2 regions of the Clostridium cylindrosporum DSM 605 genome follow, and region 1 is predicted to be linked to the other one. Evidence: riboswitches for the same ligand, from Rfam matches in the RefSeq annotation. Region 1 holds a riboswitch; the other holds the start of a gene.
What was found. Region 1 has a riboswitch for FMN ahead of ribD (bifunctional diaminohydroxyphosphoribosylaminopyrimidine deaminase/5-amino-6-(5-phosphoribosylamino)uracil reductase RibD). Riboswitches for the same ligand answer to the same signal wherever they lie in the genome.
Positions count from the first base shown of each region.

Region 2: it holds a riboswitch for FMN, as region 1 does, so the genes downstream of both, CLCY_RS00480 (ECF transporter S component) here and ribD (bifunctional diaminohydroxyphosphoribosylaminopyrimidine deaminase/5-amino-6-(5-phosphoribosylamino)uracil reductase RibD) in region 1, are expected to answer to the same signal.

Region 1 is NZ_LFVU01000028.1:248,451-255,395, reverse strand. Features, by position in the region: gene CLCY_RS12070 (protein-glutamate methylesterase/protein-glutamine glutaminase) at 1-530, shown strand, start outside; gene CLCY_RS12065 (chemotaxis protein CheA) at 520-2,484, shown strand; FMN riboswitch at 2,557-2,672, shown strand; gene ribD (bifunctional diaminohydroxyphosphoribosylaminopyrimidine deaminase/5-amino-6-(5-phosphoribosylamino)uracil reductase RibD) at 2,914-3,999, shown strand; gene CLCY_RS12055 (riboflavin synthase) at 4,015-4,671, shown strand; gene CLCY_RS12050 (bifunctional 3,4-dihydroxy-2-butanone-4-phosphate synthase/GTP cyclohydrolase II) at 4,689-5,888, shown strand; gene ribH (6,7-dimethyl-8-ribityllumazine synthase) at 5,918-6,379, shown strand; gene CLCY_RS12040 (HAD family hydrolase) at 6,384-6,945, shown strand, end outside.
Region 2 is NZ_LFVU01000001.1:109,927-116,871, forward strand. Features, by position in the region: gene CLCY_RS00470 (HD-GYP domain-containing protein) at 1-648, shown strand, start outside; gene CLCY_RS00475 (HD-GYP domain-containing protein) at 831-1,895, shown strand; gene CLCY_RS00480 (ECF transporter S component) at 2,061-2,684, opposite strand; FMN riboswitch at 2,768-2,884, opposite strand; gene CLCY_RS00485 (amidohydrolase) at 2,915-4,078, opposite strand; gene CLCY_RS00490 (amidohydrolase) at 4,126-5,298, opposite strand; gene CLCY_RS00495 (Tex family protein) at 5,321-6,945, opposite strand, start outside.

The DNA.
Region 1 (6,945 bases):
TTACAAAGTTTCCGGTGGATATGCCAGGAATTGTAGTAGTTCAGCACATGCCACCTGTATTTACTAAAATGTATGCAGAAAGGTTAAATGGAATTAGTAATCTTGAGGTTAAGGAAGCTGTAAGTGGGGATGTAATAAGGCCTGGAAGGGTACTTATTGCTCCAGGTGATTTTCAGATGAAAGTAATTAGGGAAAGGGATAATTATTTAGTGAGTTGTTATAAAGGAGAAAAGGTAAGTGGACATTGCCCCTCTGTTGATGTTCTATTTGATTCTGTTGCTGATAAAGTAGGGGAAAATGCTATAGGAGTCATACTGACAGGAATGGGAAGTGATGGTGCTCGAGGACTGCGTAATATAAGAGATAAGGGCGGATTCACAATAGGCCAAGATGAAAAAAGCTCTGTAGTATATGGTATGCCAATGGTTGCCTTTAATATAGGTGCAGTTGAAAGAGAGCTTCCCCTAGAAAGAATACCACAAACAATTATAGAGTATTTAGCAAGGGGTGTGGGTAAAGATGTCAAATGAAATAAATGAGGGTAGAGACTCACTTTTGGAAATCTTTATTTTTGAAACTTGTCAGTTAGTTGAGCAGCTTGAAAATCTATTTGTTTCTGTAGAGGATAATAATGAATTGAGTACAGAGGATATAAATGAAACTTTTAGAATTATGCATACTATAAAGGGAAGTTCAGCGATGATGGGGCTTAATAACATTTCAAAGCTGGCAAATAAGGTAGAAGATATCTTTTATTTTATAAGAGAAAATAAATCTATTAAGGTTAATTATTCTAATATTTATGATACTTTGATAAAGTCTGTAGATTTTATTAAAGGTGAAATGGATAAGATTCAAGCAGGTGAAAATACAGATGGTGATGAAAATGACCTTGTAAAGGAATTAGAAAAATGTTTAGAATCAATAAAAAAAGGTGAAAGCTCTACAGAATCAATAGAAATAAAAGATGAGAAAATGTATATGGTAAAGGTGTTTTTTGAAGAGGATTGCCATATGGAGAATATGAGGGCATTTAATCTTCTTAAGAAATTAGAGGAAGTGTCTAGAATTATTAGTTATAAACCTAGTGACATTACTGAAAATAACGAAAGTAGTGAAGTTATTATAAAAAATGGTTTTCAAGTATACTTTGATACGCTTCTTAAAAGTGAAGAGATAGGTAAATTAGTAGAAGAAGTACTATTTGTTAAATCCTATGAAATAAAAGAAGAAAAGGATATGTTAGACAATTCTAAATCAAAGGGTACTTCAAAAAAAGAAAATATAACAATTAAACCTAATCAAAAAAACAGTTTGGTAACTGTAAGTGTCTCAAAGCTTGATAAACTAATGGATTTTGTAGGGGAAATAGTTATTGCAGAATCCATGGTTATAAAGAATCCAGAATTAAAAAACCTTCAATTAGATGGCTTTTTTAAGGCAGCAAGGCAGTTAAGTAAGCTAACAAATGAACTTCAAGATATAGTTATGTCTATTAGAATGATACCAGTTGCTTCAATCTTTCAAAAAATGCATAGGATTGTAAAGGATATGTGCAAAAAGCTTAATAAAGACGTTGAGTTAATTATTATAGGGGAAGATACAGAAGTAGATAAAAATATAATTGATAATTTATCTGATCCATTAATGCACCTTATCAGAAATGCTATGGACCATGGAATAGAAACTGTAGATGTGAGAGAAGCAAAAGGAAAACCCCCAAAGGGAAAACTTGTTTTAGAGGCTAAAAATACCGGGGGAGATGTTATTATAACTATATCTGATGATGGGAAGGGTCTAAATAAGGATATCATCTTGGAAAAAGCAATTAGTAAAGGTTTAATTAAAAAAATAGATGAAAAATTAAGTGATAAGGAAATTTTTCAACTTATATTTATGCCAGGACTTTCAACAAAGGAAAAGGTTACAGAGTATTCAGGTAGAGGGGTAGGGCTTGACGTTGTTAAGAAAAATATAGGACAAGTAGGAGGAAGTATTTCGCTAGATAGTATGCTAGGCAAGGGTACAACACTTACAATAAGAATTCCACTTACTCTTGCGATAGTAGGTGGAATGCAGGTGAAGGTTGGTAAAGGTATCTATACAATTCCAACAACAAGTGTAAGAGAATCTTTTAGAGTTGAAGCTAAGGATATTATTTTAGATGGTCAAGGTAATGAAATGCTTATGTTAAGAGGAAACTGTTATCCTGTTATAAGATTACATCAACATTTTAATGAGGTAACAAAGATACAAGACTTATGTGATGGTATAGTTGTTATGGTTGAAAGTGATGATAGGGTTGTTTGCCTATTCGCAGATAGATTAATAGGAGAACAACAGGTAGTTGTTAAGGCACTTCCACCATATCTTATAGAATATGATATAAGAAGTAGTGGAGTTGGTGGATGTACTATACTTGGAGATGGTAGCATTAGCCTTATAATAGATGTTATGACTCTTATAAATAAATATTTATCTTAAAATTTAAAAAGTTACTAGCTAATTATATTGACACACATAGGTATAAGAAATATAATATAGTTATAAAATTTAATAAATCTTCAGGGCAGGGTTAAATTCCCTACCGGCGGTAAAGCCCGCGAGCCTTAATGGCATGATTCGGTTAGATTCCGAAGCCGACAGTAGAGTCTGGATGAAAGAAGATGGATATTTATATATGGTAGTCTATATTTACCTATGTAACTTTGTATATTATGCTCTGAAATATTTTATATTTCAGAGTTTTTTAATTTTAGATTACTAATAAACCTATAGAATATAATTATTTTAAACATAAATTTATTATAGTTGTACTTCTATAATTTATATGAATTATTGCCCTGAGTTAGTTTAGCTCAGGGCTTTTTGTTTAATAATAAAAGCATTACTAATTAATTCTGAGAGGTGCTTATGAATAAAAAATATATGAAAATAGCTATAGATTTAGCTAAGAAAGGGAAAGGTAAAGTTAATCCTAATCCATTGGTTGGTGCAGTTATTGTAAAAAATGAAAAGATAATTGCTGAAGGATACCATATGGTATATGGTGAGGCTCACGCTGAAGTTAATGCATTTAATAATGCAACCTGCGATGTAGAGGGAGCTACGATGTATGTTACTTTAGAGCCTTGTTCCCACTTTGGTAAGACTCCACCTTGCGCAGATAAAATTATAGAAAAAAAGATTAAAAGAGTTGTAATAGGCTCTCTTGATCCAAATCCTCTTGTAGCTGGAAATGGGATTAAAAAGCTTAAAGAAGCAGGAATAGAGGTCGAAGCAGGTGTTTTAGAGAGTGAATGTAATGAATTAAATGAAGTTTTTATGAAGTATATAGTTTCTAAAAAGCCTTTCGTGGTTATGAAATGCGCAATGTCACTTGATGGTAAGATAGCTACTTCATATGGAGAGTCAAAGTGGATAACAGGAGAAGCCTCAAGAGGAGATGTACACGAGACTCGAAATGAACTATCTGGAATAATGGTTGGAGTAAATACGGTTATAAAAGATAATCCTGAATTAACATGTAGAATTGAAAATGGTAGAAATCCAGTAAGAATAATTGTAGATAGCACCCTTAGAATTCCACTTGAATCAAAGGTTGTTACTGAAGTGTATAAAGCAAAAACAATTATTGCTACAACTAAGAAAGCCAGTGAAGATAAGATAAAGATCTTAGAAGATAAGGGAGTAACTATTTTAATAGTTAATTTGAAAAACGATAAAGTGGACCTAAACGATTTAATGATAAAACTTGGAGAACTAAAAATAGATAGCATTCTTTTAGAAGGTGGTGCAACGCTGAATTTCTCAGCTCTTGATGAAGGAATAGTAGATAAGGTACAAATGTACATTGCACCTAAGATAATAGGTGGGGAAATGTCAAAGACCCCAGTAGGTGGAAATGGCATAGAAGCTTTAAAGGATGCATATAAACTTCGAAATTTAACTACAAGAGTTTTAGGGGATGATATCTTAATTGAAGGTTATATAGAATAGGAGGCCGACCTAAAGGTGTTTACAGGAATAGTAGAAGAAATTGGATATATAGATGGAATTAAAAAGGGAGAAAAGTCATCTAAACTTTTAATTAGAGGTAGTAAGGTTTTAGAAAAAACAAACATAGGGGATAGTATTTGTACTAATGGAGTTTGTTTAACTGTAACAAATATAATGGGAAATAAGTTTGAAGCAGATGTTATGGCCGAAAGCCTAAGAAGAAGTAATTTAGGAGACTTGAAAATTGGCAGCAGAGTTAATTTAGAAAGAGCACTTAGTGCTGATGGTAGGTTTGGAGGACATATTGTTAGCGGACATATTGATGGTTGTGGAGAAATTAAATCCTTTTTAATTGAGGATAATGCAACCTGGGTAACGATTAAAGCATCAGAAAATATCTTAAGGTATATAGTAGAAAAAGGTTCTATTACTATAGATGGAGTAAGTTTAACAGTTGCATATGTTGACAGTGAAGTTTTTAAGGTGGCTATAATTCCTCATACCGGGGAAGAAACTATACTGCTTTCTAAAAAAACAGGAGAAACAGTAAATCTTGAATGTGATGTAGTTGGTAAATACGTAGAAAAACTTTTAGGATTAGGTTCAAAGGCTAATGAAAGTAAAAAAAGTGCTATTAATGAGAATTTCCTTAAAGAAAATGGATTCTTTTAATAGAAGGAGGAGCTTATATGTACAAATTTAACACTATAGAAGAAGCAATAAATGATATAAAAGAAGGAAAAATTATTATTGTAGTTGATGACCCTGATAGAGAAAATGAAGGGGATTTATTAATGGCTGCTGAAAAAGTTACTCCAGAAGCTATTAACTTCATGGCAAAGTTCGGTAGGGGACTTATATGTATGCCAGTAGAAGAAGAAAGGGTTAATGAGCTAAATATACAAAGAATGGTTGAACATAACACTGATAATCATGAAACAGCTTTTACTGTATCAATTGACCATATTGATACTACAACTGGTATATCAGCTTATGAGAGATCACTAACAATACAAAAAGTATTAGAAAGTGATGCTAAGGGAAAAGATTTTAGAAGGCCAGGACATATTTTTCCACTTGTAGCTAAAGTAGGAGGAGTGTTAAAAAGAGTTGGGCATACTGAAGCTGCGGTAGACCTAGCAAAGCTTGCAGGATTAAAAGGAGCAGGGGTTATATGTGAAATTATGAGCGAAGACGGTACTATGTCTAGAACCCCAGAATTAATGGAATTTGCAAAACTTCATGATTTAAAAATAATAACTATAGCAGATCTAGTTGCATATAGAAGACAAGTAGAAAACCTTGTAGAAAAGGTAGTAGAAATTAACATGCCAACTAAGTATGGTGATTTTAAAATGTATGGCTATGTTAACAAGTTAAATGGAGAGCATCACGTTGCATTAGTTAAAGGTGATATTTCTGGAGATGAAGCAATACTTACTAGGGTACACTCAGAATGTTTAACTGGAGATGCACTAGGTTCTAAAAGATGTGATTGTGGTGAACAGTATGATGCAGCTATGAAGAAAATATCAAGTGAAGGTCGTGGAATACTATTATATATGAGACAAGAAGGTAGAGGAATTGGCCTTATAAATAAACTTAAGGCATATGCACTTCAAGACCAGGGATTTGATACTGTTGAAGCTAATCTTAAATTAGGCTTTCCAGCTGATATGAGGGATTACGGAATAGGAGCACAAATTCTAAAGGATTTAGGAGCTAAAAAACTTAAGCTAATGACTAATAATCCGAGAAAAATTACTGGACTTGAGGGTTATGATATAGAAATAGTAGAAAGAGTACCTATTCAAATGAATCATAATGAAGTTAATGAATTTTACTTAAAAACAAAGCAAGAAAAATTAAATCACATGCTTTCTTATTAAAATAATTTAAAGATTTAGGAGGAATAAAAATGAGAATTATTGAAGGGAATTTAGTAGCAGAAGGGTTAAAAATCGGAATAGTAGCAGCGAGATTTAATGAATTTATAGTTTCAAAATTAATAAGTGGTGCACTAGACGGGCTTAAAAGACATGGTGTTAGTGAAGATAATGTAGAGCTTGCATGGACACCAGGAGCTTTCGAAATTCCTTTACTAGCTAAGAAAATGGCTAAGAGTGGTAAGTATGATGCAGTAATATGTTTAGGAGCAGTTATTAAGGGATCGACTCCACATTTTGACTATGTTTGTGCAGAGGTATCAAAGGGGGTTGCATCAGTATCTTTAGAAAGCGAAAAGCCTGTAATTTTTGGTGTAATAACAACAGATACAATAGAACAGGCTATAGAAAGAGCTGGAACTAAGGCAGGAAATAAAGGTTTTGATGCTGCAGTAGCTGCAATTGAAATGGCTAATTTACTAAATAAATTTTAATAAAATGAGTAGTTCTAAAAATATAATATTTGATTATGATGGCACCCTTCACAATAGCATAAAAATATATTCACCAGCATTTAGAGAGGCTTATAAATACTTGGTTAAAAAAGGATATGCTAAACATAGGGAATGGAAAGATGATGAGATAAGTATATGGCTAGGTTATAGTAGTAAAGATATGTGGAATAATTTTATGCCAGAGTTACCTCAAGGAGAAAAGGAAAAGTGTAGCAGTATAATTGGTTCCTATATGATTGAATGTATGGCCAATAGTTTAGCTGAACTTTATGATGGTAGTATTGAGATTCTTGAATATCTAAAGCAGAAGGGTTATAATTTAATATTTTTAAGTAACTGTAAGATAAAGTATATGGATGAACATAGACGTATCTTTAAGCTTGATAAGTATTTTAATGATTTTTATTGTACAGAAGAGTTTGATTTTAAGCCAAAATATGAAATATTTAATAGAATTAAAGAAAAGTATCTAGGAGATTTTATAGTAGTTGGTGATAGAGATGTAGATATAGAACTTGCCAAAACCCATGGTTTATATTCAATTG
Region 2 (6,945 bases), on a different contig from region 1:
TTCTGGTGGGACTATGAAATGATAGGATTTTCTTCATATATATTTGATAATATTATTCCAAACAAAAAATATCCAATAACAATTAATGAGTTAAAATCTATTGCACTAGTTTTTGCTGACATAATAGATAATAAAAGCAATTTTACATTTAAGCATTCACAAAATCTTGCAAAATTAGTAGGTACAGTTTCCGATTATCTTGAATATGATTATGAAAAGAAAACTCGCTTGGAAATTGCAGCACTTTTACATGATATAGGTAAACTTGCTGTTCCTGAAGCAATATTAAATAAAAATAATTCTTTAACTGATATGGAATTTTCAGTTATAAAGTCCCATGCATACTATACTAGAATTATACTTGGCAAGATAAAAGGTCTTGAGGATATTATAGATATAGCATCTAATCACCATGAAAAACTTGATGGAACAGGCTACCCTCTTGGACTAAGCTCTGATGATATCTCATTTGAATCTAGAATGATGGCAATATGTGATATTTACGATGCTCTAACAAGTAAAAGACCATATAAGGATACTATGTCCACAGATGAAACATTTAAAATACTTGATAGAATGGCTGAGGAAGGTAAAGTTTGTGCAAAGGCACTTAAGATATTTGAACATTGTGTAAAAACTACTACCTAAGCTCTAAGGAACATTAAACTTTTTGTTTTCTGTTCCTTTTTTTATATTTTTTAATATTAGCACTAATCTTTTCCAAAGTAGTATCGATATATGATGTATAGAAATAATTTTAATTTTTTTTTTAGTATCATAATATTTTTCATAATAATTCTACACCATTTAATGGAGAGGTGTTCATAGCAATGAAATCTAAAAAATTAAGTAATTTAACAGATAAAGATGTCTTGGCATTTGATATATCCACAAATGATGGATTAATTATCTTATCTAAGGGCACTCTTTTAAATAAGGATTACATTGAAAAGCTAAACGACTTTGGAATTAACGAAGTTTTTATAGAGGACCCAAATAGTACAGTAATAGAGACGAAAAAACCTTCTAATGTTCATGAAGCTAGAGAATCTATTCTCCAAAATTACTGTGCAATATTTTGTGAAACTGCAAAGAATAATGGAATAACTAAAGAAAAATTAGATGAATCTGTGTCTAATATTATTTATTCTGTAATATCAAAAATAGAAGACAACACTTTAGATATACTTTACAGTGCAAATCCTTTTTTCTGTCACTATACTCACGCTCTTAATACTGCATCTCTTGCTGTATTTTTAGGTACTAAAATGAGTCTTAATGACAAGGAAATACGAGAACTTGCTACATCAGCACTTTTGCATGATATAGGTATGTATAAACTACCTCAGGATATATTAGAAAAAGGCGGGAACCTAAATGAAGGTGATGTAAATATAGTTAAAGAGCATTCACTTCATGGATACGAAACATCAAGGGCTATTAAAGATATAAGTGAAACATGTAGAAAAGCTATACTTTATCACCACGAAAGATTTGATGGGCTTGGATATCCTGAAAAAATAAGTGGAAAAGAGATACCTCTTTATTCAAGGATAATAGCTGTAGCAGATATCTTCTGTTCATTAACTACTAAAACAAGAGTTCATCCAGGATACTCACATATAGATGTTTATGAATTTATACTTGCAAGTTCTGGAGGTTATTTCGATCCTGAAATTGTAGAGGTCTTCCAAAAACATTTTGTTATATATCCTATTGGTACTAAGATTGAATTAAATAATGGCCGTAAAGGGATAGTCCTATCACAAAACCCAGGATTTCCTGATAGGCCAAATTTAAAAATTACCCATAATGATAATGGGATAGAAATTCTCCCTATGAAAGTTAGTCTACTTAGAAGAACAAACCTTAAAATAGTTAAAATATTGACTTAACAGTCATATTAAATATATACAACATAATGACTTATAAAGTCATATTACCCCAAAATTATTTTAGGCTATCCTAAATTCACCTTTAGGATAGCCACTTTTTTATTTTATCAGATAGCTAAAAATCAGAGGGAGTTGAAGCTCCCTCTGATTCAATAATTCTACTTATTAATATTTTGGTTTTATAATTGGTTCAACCTTTTTATATATTAAAAATACAACTATAGAAACTACAGCTCCCTTTAAAAGGTTAAATGGAAGTATGCTAAAAAGTACTAGTGTTTCTAAGTTAACAATTGCACTTGTTACCTTAGCTGACATTGCAACTATTGCACTTATTGGGAACTTTAGAACTACTTCATATAATGGAATAAGCACAAGATAGTTAAATAGTGATGCTACTATACTCATAACTATAGTACCTATTAATAGTGATATTACAGCACCTTTTTTAGTTCTATTCTTCTTGTAAATGTACGATGATACAAATACAAGTGAAGCACCTACTATAAAGTTAGCCATTTCACCTATTCCCGCTGTCTTAGTAATAAGTAAGTGAAGTACATTTTTAACTAATTCAATTATAATTCCTACAACTGGACCCATTGCAAAACCACCAATTAATGCTGGAATTTCACTAAGGTCTATTTTTAAAAACTCTGGAAAAATAGGTAGTTGAATTTCTATCATCATAATTATAAATGCCATTGCTGATAGAATTGAAACCTTAACAAGTTTCTCTGTTGTCATTGCTCTAGTTGAGCTTGAAGTCTTTTGCTCTTCTATTTTCATGTTACCCCTCCTAAACTATTTACAGGGCTGAAACAGCATAAAAAAGCTCCCGAGAAATCTCAGGAGCATATAATCAATAGCTATGCCATCTTCTTTCATCCAGACTTTACTGTCGGCTTCGGAATCTAACCGAATCATGCCTTATTAGGCTCGCGGGCTTTACCGCCGGTAGGGAATCACACCCTGCCCTGAAGATTATAATAATATTATACTATTTATAAAATTAATTATCAAGCGGAGTAAACTACTTTACCATCTATTATAGTCCACTTAACACTACTTCTAGCATCTAGGGGATCACCATCAAATATAGCAATGTCAGCATCCTTTCCGATTTCAATAGACCCTACCCTCTTGTCTATTCCAAGTATTTTAGCTGGATTTATAGTTATCATCTTAAGTGCCTCTTCATTACTTAACCCTTCCTTTACACATAGGGCTGCACATACATTTAAACGATTAACAGGAACCTCTGGATGATCTGTAATAATGGCAACTAGTAGTCCCTTGTCATAAAGGGCCTTAGCAGTTTCAAAGGATAGATTCTTAACCTCTGCCTTTGACCTATCTGTTAATGCAGGCCCTACAATAGTACTAAAGCCCTCTTCCTTTAAATCATCTGCAATCAAGTGCCCATCTGTACAATGATCAAGTGTAGCCTTAAGGTTAAACTCTCTAATAATTCTTATAGCTGTAAATATATCATCTGCTCTATGGGCATGTACCTTTAATGGTATTTCACCTTTAAGAAGGGGAATAAGACTTTCATATTTTATATCATAGTCTAAAAATTCACCTTTCTTTATTTGTTCTTTTTTCTCAAGATATATTTTAGCTTTTTGAAGAATTTCACGAAGCATAGCAGCTATTGCCATTCTTGTTTTAGGAGATGACCCATTTGATCCATGGTTTCTTTTAGGATTTTCTCCAAATGCCGCCTTAATCGCACTAACTTCCTTTAAAACCATCTTATCAACTCTATGGCCATAGGTTTTCATAATCGTAAAGCTTCCTGCAAGTATATTACTACTTCCTGGTCCTGTTGATACAGTTGTAATTCCTCCAGAGATTGCCTCTAAAAATGCTCTATCCATTGGATTTATAGCATCTATTGCCCTTAGATGAGGAGTTAACGGATCTGTAGATTCATTTCCATCATTCCCCCCTTCACCTATACTATCTTCAAATATACCAATATGACAATGTGCCTCTATAAGTCCTGGAGTAATAGTAAGTCCAGTTGCATCTATTGTTTCATCTGCGTCTCTTATATTTATTTCCTCAGCGATATCTGCTATTTTGCCATTTTTTATAAGGATATCACCTTTTTCAATTATCTTACTACTTACGGTAAGTATTCTCCCACCTTTAATAAGAAGTTTATTATTTTTCACTTTAATTACTCCTTTTTCTATATATTACTGCAAATATTATTTTAAATTTAGCGGGAATAGTTATATTCATATACTATTTTTCCTTTTCCTATTACATAGTGAACCTTACTCATTACATCTAGAGGGTCTCCATTTATAATAGTTATATCTGCATCTTTTCCTACTTCTATAGAACCAACTTGTCTATCTATACCAAGAATTTTTGCTGGACTTATTGTTATAGCCTCAAGAGCCTTCATATAATCCATCCCTTCCCTAACACAAAGTGCCGCGGATATAGGAAGATATTCTATTGGAGTTACAGGATGATCTGTTGAAATAGCAGTTATTATACCTTTATCAATAAACTCTCTTGCTATAAATGGACTCTTTTCTCTGGTCTCTACTTTTTTTGAAAAGCTCATTATAGGTCCAACTATAGCTGATATATTTCTTTTTTTAATTTCATCTTTAAGTTTTATTCCATCTGTAGCATGTAAAAGTTGAATCTTAATATTATATTCATCTGCTATTCTAAGAGCTGTTACAATATCGTCAGCTCTGTGAACATGAATAGATAGTGGCATAGACCCTTCTATAACAGGAAGCATTTCCTCATACATTCTATTTTCTTCAAAATATTCTCTTCTACTTAGCTTAACAACTTTCAAATTTCTATATGCCATTGATTTATTTAATGTGTCACGTAGCATATGACTTATTCCCATTTTAGTAACAGGAGCCCTACCCTTTGATGAATGTATTCTCTTAGGATTTTCTCCAAGTGCTGCCTTCATAGATGACTTTAACCTAAATATCATGTCAAATGGGTCCTCACCAAAGGTTTTTATTATACCAAATGTTCCACCGATTACATTTCCACTTCCAGGTCCTGTTGCAACTGTTGTTATTCCTGCCTCAAGTGCCCTTTTAAAGCTTTCATCATAAAAGTTTACACCATCTATCCCATTTATATAAGGAGTTATAGGAGAAGATGTTTCATTTAGATTTCCTGGGTTATCATTATTAGGCTCTTCTATTCCTATATGACTATGGGCTTCTATAAATCCAGGCAATACTACTTTCCCACTAGCATCTATTTCATTACATTTCAAATCTATGTTACTTGCTATGTCCATAATTTTTCCATCTTGAATAAACACATCAGCTGCTTCATAGACACTCCCTGCCATGGTAATTACTTTTCCGCCCCTTATAATAAGGGTATTATCTTTACTCACCAACATTTCCTCCTATATATTACTAGGCTAAATCCCTCATCGAAAGTGCTATTCTCTTTCTCTCAAGGTCTATTTCAACTACTTTTACATCAACAACATCGGAAACCTTAACTATGTCTAGTGGATGTTTGACAAGTTTATTTGATAACTGACTTATATGAATGAGTCCATCTTGGTGTACTCCAATATCAACAAATGCTCCAAAATCAGCAACATTTCTAACTGTTCCCTTTAAAATCATTCCAGGCTTTAAGTCCTTCATCTCTAAAATATTAGACATAAATACTGGTCCCTCAAGTGACTCTCTAACGTCTCTTCCAGGCTTTTTAATTTCCTTTAGGATGTCCTCTAGTGTCATTTCTCCAAGTCCTGTTTCCTCTAATATCTTTCTTATTCCGTATTTCTTTGCTCTTTCGTCTATATCAGTGAATTCATGATTCTTTTTCTCATCATCTGTATACCCTAATACGTCTATTATTTTTCTTGATGCATCATATGATTCAGGGTGTACAGATGTGTTATCAAGAAAATCATTACTTTCACTTATTCTAAGAAAGCCTGCACATTGTTTAAATGCCTTATCTCCTAGTCTTTTTACTTTTAATAAATCTTTTCTCTTTATAAACTTACCAGTCTCTTCTCTATACTCAACGATATTTTTAGCTATTGATGCATTAATTCCTGCTATATGAGAAAGAAGCTGCGCTGATGCAGTATTTAGATCTACCCCTACTTTATTTACACAATCTTCAACAACTCCACCAAGAGCCTCATCAAGTCTTTTTTGAGTTACGTCATGTTGGTATTGACCAACCCCTATTGATTTAGGGTCTATTTTAACTAGTTCTGCCAGTGGATCTTGAAGCCTTCTACCTATTGATACTGCTCCTCTTAATGATACATCCATATCAGGAAATTCCTTAGCAGCAAGACTTGATGCTGAATATACAGATGCTCCTGCCTCTGATACCACAACATAATGTAGTTTTAACCCTTCTTCTTTTTCTATTTCACGAATCATATCACTTATAATAATTTCTGATTCCCTTGAAGCTGTCCCATTTCCAAGTGATATTATCTCTACCTTATTATCTATAAGCATTTTCTTAAGCATTACCTTACTTTCTTGTCTTTTTCTCTCACCTGATCCATCTGTAACATAGGCAACTCCTGTATCAAGAACCTTACCTGTTTCATCAACTACTGCTATTTTACACCCTGTTCTAAACCCTGGGTCAAATCCCATAACAACTTTTCCCTTAACAGGTGATTGCATTAAAAGTGCCTTAAGATTCTTAGAAAACACCTTAATCGCTCCCTCTTCAGCCTTCTCCTTAAGCTCACTTCTAATCTCACGCTCTATAGATGGTGCTATAAGTCTAGAATAGCTATCCTTTATAGCATTTTTTAGTATAGGGGTTTCCTCTCCCTCTCTTTTTATAATGTCCTTTTCAAGAAAAGCTTCAATCTTATCCTCCGGTGCAATTACTTTAACAGAAAGTGCTCCTTCTTTTTCTCCTCTATTAACCGCAAGTATTCTATGACCTAGTATGTTTTTTACATACTCTATATGGTCATAGTACATTTTATATGTAGGGTTCTCTTCACTACATTTTGTTTGAATCTTTCCATTTATAAATGTTAGGT